Regions from separate parts of the Klebsiella sp. CSG-1 genome, predicted to be linked through region 1. Evidence: predicted binding sites of a transcription regulator. Region 1 holds the regulator's gene; the other holds the start of a gene.
The links. The regulator Fur, encoded in region 1, represses iron uptake genes when iron is present. The targets are predictions, from matches to a motif close to ATAATAATGAGAACNACTATCAA.
Positions count from the first base shown of each region.

Region 2: fepB (Fe2+-enterobactin ABC transporter substrate-binding protein) is a predicted target of Fur. The motif match lies at 1,932-1,954, and genes of this name have one in related genera.

Region 1 covers NZ_JBWNLD010000001.1:316,207-320,407, reverse strand. The annotation lists gene AC007G_RS01600 (substrate-binding domain-containing protein) at 1-371, opposite strand, end outside; gene AC007G_RS01595 (phytanoyl-CoA dioxygenase family protein) at 516-1,661, shown strand; gene fur (ferric iron uptake transcriptional regulator) at 1,724-2,176, opposite strand; gene fldA (flavodoxin FldA) at 2,469-2,999, opposite strand; gene ybfE (LexA regulated protein) at 3,149-3,442, opposite strand; gene ybfF (esterase) at 3,576-4,201, opposite strand, start outside.
Region 2 covers NZ_JBWNLD010000001.1:427,067-431,267, reverse strand. The annotation lists gene entS (enterobactin transporter EntS) at 1-743, shown strand, start outside; gene fepB (Fe2+-enterobactin ABC transporter substrate-binding protein) at 834-1,793, opposite strand; gene entC (isochorismate synthase EntC) at 1,981-3,156, shown strand; gene entE ((2,3-dihydroxybenzoyl)adenylate synthase EntE) at 3,166-4,201, shown strand, end outside.

The DNA.
Region 1 (4,201 bases):
GCCTTTAAAATCACGCCGTGGCTGCTGAGCGCGCATTTTTTCAGCAGCGCGTTCATCTCTCGCTCGCTGATGTCCTCGTAACAGTGGAAGCGGAGCTGAATGCGAAAGGGGTTAAAGCTGGCTAACTGGCTGCTGAGCGCCTCCCTGACCAGCTCGCTAAAGCGTTCAGGGGTATGCATGATGACATCGAAATAGATCGTTCTTCCCTGGGCGAGCCCGGACTTTTGCAGCAGTTCCAGATCGGCCAGAGCCTGCTGAATGCGATGCAGCGTTTGCGGGTGTACCTGCCCCCGATGATGTAGCGCCCGGTCGATCGTGGCGAGACTCAGTCCTGACTGAGCGGCTATCTGCTTTTGGGTAAATTTTGCCATCGATCACATGAGGTTTTTATGAGGTGTTTTTGAGGTTCTTGATGTGGAGTCTAGCTGCTAAGTTATTTCTTAACAACGTTCGTTTTCGAGACGTTGAACAAAAAAATAACCGCCGTCTGGCACCCTTACCCCGTGGAGCTACTCATGACATCGCAATATTTTGTCCGACCCGATCGGGCCTCAGTTGAGGATTTCAACATCTTCTGTCAGCAGCAGGTGAACAAACAAGACTATCCGCTGGTCAGCGAAGTCGCTGAGGAAGTTCTGATTTACGACCATGACGTGTTAGCGCAGGTCGCGGCGACCAATAAACATGCGGTATTAAGCGAGCTACATCAGGGGCTCTCTTACGGTCCCGGCGTGCTGGTGGTACGCGGGCTTTATCAGGATATGGATGTCATCGACCGCGCTTCGGCGGTGTTTGAAACCATCATGGCCGATGAGTCTCGCACCCGGGTTCAGGCTGACCACTTTTCTCGCGCGGGGAACAATGGCCGGATCTGGAATGCGTTACAAAAGCTGGCGGAGCGTAGCCCGCAGACCTTCTGCGACTACTATGCTAATGAAATGCTTGGGTTAATTTGTCAGGCGTGGTTGGGACCTGCGTGGCGAATGACCGCTCAGGTTAACCAGGTACGCCCTGGCGGCGAAGCGCAGCAGCCCCATCGCGATTATCATCTCGGCTTTCAGCAGGGCGAGTTTGTTGCCGAGTTTCCCATCCCTGCGCAGATTCTGTCGCAGTATTTGACGTTACAAGGGGCGGTTGCGCACAGCGATATGCCGCTGGCGTCAGGGCCTACGCGCCTGCTGCCGTTTTCGCATCAGTATGAGCTCGGCTATATGGCCTACCGCCAGCCGGAGTTCGTCGACTACTTTAACCAGCACTATGTTCAGTTGCCGTTGCAAAAAGGCGACGGGCTGTTTTTTAACCCGGCGTTGTTTCATGCCGCCGGGAACAACACGACGACTGATCATGTTCGCACCGCTAATCTTTTGCAGATCTCCTCGGCGTTCGGCGTCCCGATGGAAGATGTGAACCATGAGCTGGTGTTGAAAAAAATCTATCCCCAGCTTCAGGACGGACAATATCGCGCGGGCGATTTTCAGGCGCTGATTGCCGTGGCTGCCCGGGGCTACTCATTCCCCACCAATCTTGATACCGACCCGCCATTAGGTGGAATGGTCCCGAAAACCCAACAGACTCTGGTGCGGGAAGCGCTGGCAAACCGGTGGGATGAGGAACAGTTTACTCGTGCTCTCGACGAGCATACCGCGCGCAGAAAAGGGTAGGCGTTTGCACATAAAAAAAGCCAACCGTCAGGTTGGCTTTTTGCGGTCCGCGCGGTGGGAAATTACTTTTCCAGCGCGTCGTGTGCATGTTCATCTTCGCGGCAGTCGCCTTCCGCACAGTGGCCGTAAAGATACAGGCTGTGGTTGGTCAGACGGATGCCATGGCGGTGGGCGATTTCACGCTGACGCGCTTCGATAGACTCATCGCTGAATTCGATCACTTTGCCACAATCGAGGCAAATAAGGTGATCGTGATGGTGCTGCTGGGTCAGTTCGAAAACAGATTTACCGCCTTCGAAGTTGTGACGAGTCACAATGCCAGCATCATCAAACTGGTTCAGCACGCGATAAACAGTAGCGAGACCAATTTCTTCACCCATGTCGATCAGGCGCTTGTATAAATCTTCCGCACTGACGTGATGGTTATCCGGTTCCTGCAGGACTTCCAGGATCTTTAATCGTGGAAGTGTGACTTTCAGGCCAGCCTTCTTTAATGCGGTATTGTTGTCAGTCATGCGGAATCTGTCCTGTTGCTAAACGATCTACTTCCATCAGCGGAAGTAATACAGAGAATCACCCGATGCAATGCGTCTCATTATAGAACTGCCATCGTTAAATGAAAACTGCAAGTATCGGGCCTTGTATGCTGTCAAAAACGAGGTCCCAGCTACAAACTGCGTCACCTGACCTCGTTAAATCAGAGGACATTGTACAGATATGTGATTAAAAGTTAAAAACTTGTAGCTATTAGTTTGATTGCTTCTATCTATTAATGCGGCGAAATTTAACGGTAACGCCGCACAATCATCAGGCGTTTTTGATTTCTTCGAGATGCAGCTCTTCAGAGACCTGCTTAACCCACTTAGTCACGCGTTCGTTGGTCAGCTCCGGCTGGCGGTCTTCATCGATAGCCAGACCGACGAAGTGATCGTCATCCGCCAGGCCTTTAGAAGCTTCAAAATGATAGCCCGCAGTCGGCCAGTGGCCAACGATGGTGGCGCCGCGCGGTTCAATGATGTCGCGGATGGTGCCCAGCGCGTCACAGAAGTATTCCGCGTAGTCTTCCTGATCGCCGCAGCCAAACAGCGCAACCAGTTTACCGTTAAAGTCGACCTCTTCCAGCGTCGGGAAAAAGTCATCCCAGTCGCACTGAGCTTCACCGTAGTACCAGGTCGGAATGCCGAGCAGCAGGATGTCGTAGGCTTCCAGATCTTCTTTGCTGCTCTTGGCAATGTCGTGAACATCAGCAACATCTTTACCAAGCTGCTTCTGAATCATTTTTGCAATATTCTCGGTGTTGCCCGTGTCGCTGCCAAAAAAGATGCCGATGATTGCCATGAGTAAAATAACCTCTTGAAACTTAATGATGTGGTAGTGGCGTAATGCCCGCAGATAACGGCAATCATAGCAGAACAGGAGAGGGCGCGGAAACAGCAATCACGCCCGACTGCACACTCTGCTACATGAAAGTGTTTTTTTGAGGATTTTCAGGCTTTATCCCGGCTGTGCAGGGTTGCCAGCTGGTTCATCAGCATCTCTTCGATCAAATCGCTGCGGTTCATATTGCGAGCTTCCGCCAGTTCGTTGAGCGCATCAACCGCTTCAGCGTTGAGTTTTAACTCCACACGCTTCAGGCCGCGAACTTTATCGCGTTTGAGCTGATTGCGTTTATTTATGCGCAGTTGTTCATCGCGCGAAAGCGGATTGGTCTTTGGTCTACCCGGGCGACGCTCGGTTGCGAACAAATCTAATGTCGTACGGTCCGTTTGTTCTTTTGCCATGATTCAGAGTGACTTCGGGGAAACAAGTTGCCGGGCTATAGCCGACACAGATAGCGCGCCATAATACATCAGGCGAACCGCTGCGCCAACGACCGCGGGCATTCTGCAGCGCGGTCGGGCAGTTTTTAGCCAGTTAAGCCTGCAAAGCGGTCAGATAGCGACGAATGGCGCGCAGGACGGCTTCCGGTTTCTCCGCATGTACCCAGTGGCCGGCGCCGGCGATGACGTGCGCCCGCGCCTGTGGGAACTGGGCGAGCAGGGTATCGCGATAGTCATCGGTGACGTAGGGGGAGTTGCCTCCCGGGATGAACAGGGTTGGATGAGGCCAGGCAGGAACCGTTTGCCAGCCCACGATGTGCGGATATTGATCCCATAACACCGGCACGTTGAAGCGCCACTGGCCATCAACGAAGGATTTCAGCAGAAACTGAATCACGCCTTCTTCCTGTAGATGTTCGCGCATCACCGTGGCCGCCTGCTGACGGGACGCGGCGCCGGCGTCGGTGACGGCATTGATGGCGTTGAAAATTTCATCATGACGGCGCACGTGATAGTCCACCGGAGCAATATCAATGGCGACCAGGCCTGCGATGCGCTCCGGCGCCAGCGCGGTGAGCGCCATGACCGCTTTTCCGCCCATCGAATGACCAATAAAGGTGGCTTTCTCTATCTGCCGATCGTCAAGAGTATCGAGCAGATCCTGCGCCATCGCCGCGTAGGTCATCTCCGGCGAACGGGGAGAAAGACCGTGGTTACGCA
Region 2 (4,201 bases), 110 kb from region 1:
GTCTGCTGCTGGCCACCGGCGGCGTAGCCTGGAACTATGGCCTGGCGGCGGCGGGCACCTTTATCACCACCCTGACCCTGCTGCGCTTGCCGCTGCTACCGCCGCCACCGCAGCCGCGGGAACACCCGCTGAAGTCGCTGCTGGCGGGGCTGAAGTTCCTCTTCAACAGCCCGCTGATTGGCGGGATTGCTCTGCTGGGCGGTCTGTTGACGATGGCGAGCGCGGTACGGGTGCTTTATCCGGCGCTGGCCGACGGCTGGCGGATGTCGGCCTCGCAGATTGGCTTGCTATATGCCGCTATTCCGCTGGGGGCAGCGTTTGGGGCGTTGACCAGCGGTCAGCTGGCGCAAACGGCAAAACCGGGCGCTCTGATGCTGATGACGACGGTCGGCTCATTTGTGGCCATCGCGCTATTTAGCCTGATGCCGGTCTGGGCATTGGGCGCGCTGTGTCTGGCGCTGTTTGGCTGGCTGAGCGCGATCAGCTCGCTGTTGCAGTACACCCTGATTCAGACCCAGACGCCGGAAGCGATGCTCGGGCGGATTAACGGTCTGTGGACCGCGCAGAACGTTACTGGCGATGCCATTGGCGCCGCGTTGCTGGGTGGGCTGGGGGCGATAATGACGCCGGTCGCGTCGGCGAGCGCCAGCGGTTGGGTGCTGGTGATTGTCGGCGTAATACTGATTGGGCTGCTGGGGGAGCTGCGTCGTTTCCAGCGTCCTGAAACGGTCAGCGAGGTCTGAAACCGCTAGCCCGGATAGCGGCGTCAACGCCTTATCCGGGCCACAGAGCGATGATTGGCGGCAGGGCGCAGCGCCTGCCGGGCATGAAGGTTAGCCGAAGAGGGTGGCGAGACGCTGCAGTACCAGCATGGCGCTGTAGTAATCGAGACGGAATGTTTCTGTACCGAGCGGATAGACGCGTTTGTTCTCTACCGCCGGGAGGTGCGCCAGCAGTGGGTTGGCGTAAATCGCATCGGCATCTTTTCCGTCACCGGCGAACAGGAACAGGCTGTTGCCATTGAGGCCTGCGGCTAAATTTTCGCCGCCCAGCTGGATAATGTCATGGCGTTTCCCCTGGCTCTGGCTGGCATGCAGACCGGCGGGTAAGGTCGCCAGTTTAAAGCCCAGCTGTTCAAGCATCTGACCTTGAGCGGATTCCGGCGTCCACAGGTTGGCGCTGTGGGCGGCGGCGGTATAGACCAGCGCGCTGACCGGCTGCGGCGGGAGTTTCATCTGTTGCTTCAGGGTGGCGAGCTGCTTATCAAACTCAGCAATACGCGCGGTCGCCTGCTTTTCCTGGCCGGTGATGTGCCCCAGTTCGGTCAACAGCGCCTGCCAGCTTTTGTCATCGTAATTAATGATAAGCGTTGGAGCGATGGTGGAGAGCTGGTCATACAGCGCGAGGGCGGAATCCCCGCCGGTAGCGCTAATCAGAATCAGATCCGGCATTTGTGCGGCTACGGCCTCGGCGCTGGGTTCGCCGATGTACAGGCGCGCGAGCTTACGTTCTTTCGCGACGGCGCTCCACTGACGTAGAAATCCCCGATCGTCGGCCACGCGGTTGTTCGGCGTGGTTGCGCCGCTGGCGACCACCGGCGCGTCAATCGCCAGTAAGGATCCGGTGAGGGTGACACTGGTGGAGACGATGCGCAGGGGTTTGCTTTCCAGCGTATGTGCGCCGCGGCTATCGGTCACCTGACGAGGCCAGTCGGCTGCCAGAGCTGAGGTAATTCCTAAAAGCACCAGCCCGCAGGCCAGCAGGGTACGGCGACATAATGTGGACAAATTCACGAATTCGCATCCTGATTCAGTTGGGATAAATGCGTCTCATTTTCAACTTTGTCGTGCGCGGATGCAAGCCTAAGTCGCACAACATGCCGTTTGTACGGTTGACATGGCAGGCAATACCTTTTAGGTTAGCCAACCAAAATATAAATGATAATTATTCGTAATATCTTTATCGTTTTTGGAGGATGATATGGAAACGTCACTGGCCGAGGATGTACAGGAACAAAAAATGACCCTGTTGCCGGAAAGCTTCTTCTTTATGTCGCCGTACCGCAGTTTTCGTACCGCGGGCTGTTTTAGCCGTTTTTCCCACTCTGCCGCCGATGGCGCGCTGCTCGATGGGGAGTTTCAGCGGAATATGGCGGCCGCGTTCACTGACGCGAAGGCTGCCGGGATCCGTAAGCCGGTGATGGTCGGCGCTATCCCGTTTGATACCAACCAGCCTTCCGAACTGTTTATTCCAGAGAACTGGGAGAATTTCTCCCGCACCGGTAAACAGCAGTCGGCGCGCTACTTTACCGCCCAGACGCCAATGGATGTCGTGGAGCGTCAGGAGATTCCTCAACAGGATGCGTTTATGGCGATGGTTGAGCGGGCCGCCGGGCTGACCGCGACGCCGGAAGTGGACAAGGTTGTCCTGTCACGCCTGATCGATATTACCACCCGCGAGCGCGTGGACAGCGGCGCGCTGCTCGAGCGCCTGATCGCGCAGAACCCTGCCAGCTTTAACTTCCACGTGCCGCTCTCCGACGGCGGCGTGCTGCTGGGCGCCAGCCCGGAGCTGCTGCTGCGCAAAGAGGGCGATCATTTCAGCTCCCTGCCGCTGGCCGGCTCGGCCCGCCGCCAGCCGGATGACGTACTGGATCGCGAAGCGGGTAACAAGCTACTGGCTTCCGGAAAAGATCGCCACGAGCACGAACTGGTGACCCAGGCGATGAAGGCGGTGCTGACGCCGCGCTGCCGTGAACTGTCGCTGCCGGATTCCCCACAGCTGGTCACCACGCCAACGCTATGGCACCTGGCGACGCCGATTGAAGGTACCGCGCTGGCGCAGGAGAACGCGATGTCGCTGGCCTGCCTGCTGCATCCGACCCCGGCTCTGAGCGGTTTCCCACATCAGGTGGCGAAACGACTGATTGCCGAGCTTGAACCGTTCGACCGCCAGCTGTTTGGCGGCATTGTTGGCTGGTGCGATGACGAAGGTAACGGCGAATGGGTGGTGACGATTCGCTGCGCTCGCCTGCATCAGCGTACGCTGCGTCTGTTTGCCGGCGCGGGGATTGTTCCGGCCTCCTCTCCGCTGGGAGAGTGGCGTGAAACCGGCGTCAAACTGACGACCATGCTGAATGTGTTTGGCTTGAATTAAGAGGCAATGATGATTGCATTTAACCGCTGGCCGGAAAGTTTTGCCGCCCGCTACCGCGAAAAGGGCTACTGGCAGGATTTGCCGCTAACCAACCTGATTACCCGTCACGCCGACAGCGACGCCATCGCCATTATCGACGGTGATAAGCAGCACAGCTATCGTCAGTTCAATCAGCAGGTGGATAACCTGGCCTCGTCGCTCCAGCGTCTGGGGCTGAAGCGCGGTGAAACCGCGCTGGTGCAGCTGGGCAACGTCGCCGAATTCTACATCACCCTGTTTGCGCTGCTGCGTATCGGGGTGGCGCCGGTGAATGCGTTGTTCAGCCATCAGCGCAGCGAGCTGAATGCCTACGCGACGCAAATTGAGCCCGCGCTGCTGATTGCCGATCGCGAGCATGCGCTGTTTGCCGATGATCATTTCCTGAATGGCTTTGTTGAGCAGCATGCGTCAGTACGGGTTGTGCTGCTGCGCAACGATTGCGGTGAATACGATCTGGCGGCGGCGATCGCGCGGCCGGCGGAGAACTTTATCGCGAATCCGACACCTGCCGATGAAGTGGCCTTTTTCCAGCTCTCCGGCGGCAGTACCGGGACGCCGAAGCTGATACCTCGCACCCATAACGACTACGACTACAGCATCCGTCGCAGTAACGAAATTTGCGGCATCAGCGCGGAAACTCGCTACCTCAACGCGCTGCCCGCCGCCCACAACTACGCGATGAGCTCGCCGGGTTCCCTCGGCGTGTTCCTCGCCGGTGGTCGGGTGATTCTGGCCGCCGATCCGAGCGCGACGCTCTGCTTCCCGCTGATTGAACAACATCAGATTAACGTCGCTTCACTGGTACCGCCGGCGGTCAGCCTGTGGCTACAGGCGATCCGCGAAGGGGCCGGGAATGCGCAGCTGCGTTCGCTGACGCTGCTGCAGGTTGGCGGCGCGCGCCTGTCGGCAACGCTGGCGGCGCGGATTCCGGCGGAGATTGGCTGCCAGCTTCAGCAGGTCTTCGGCATGGCGGAAGGGCTGGTGAACTACACCCGCCTCAACGACA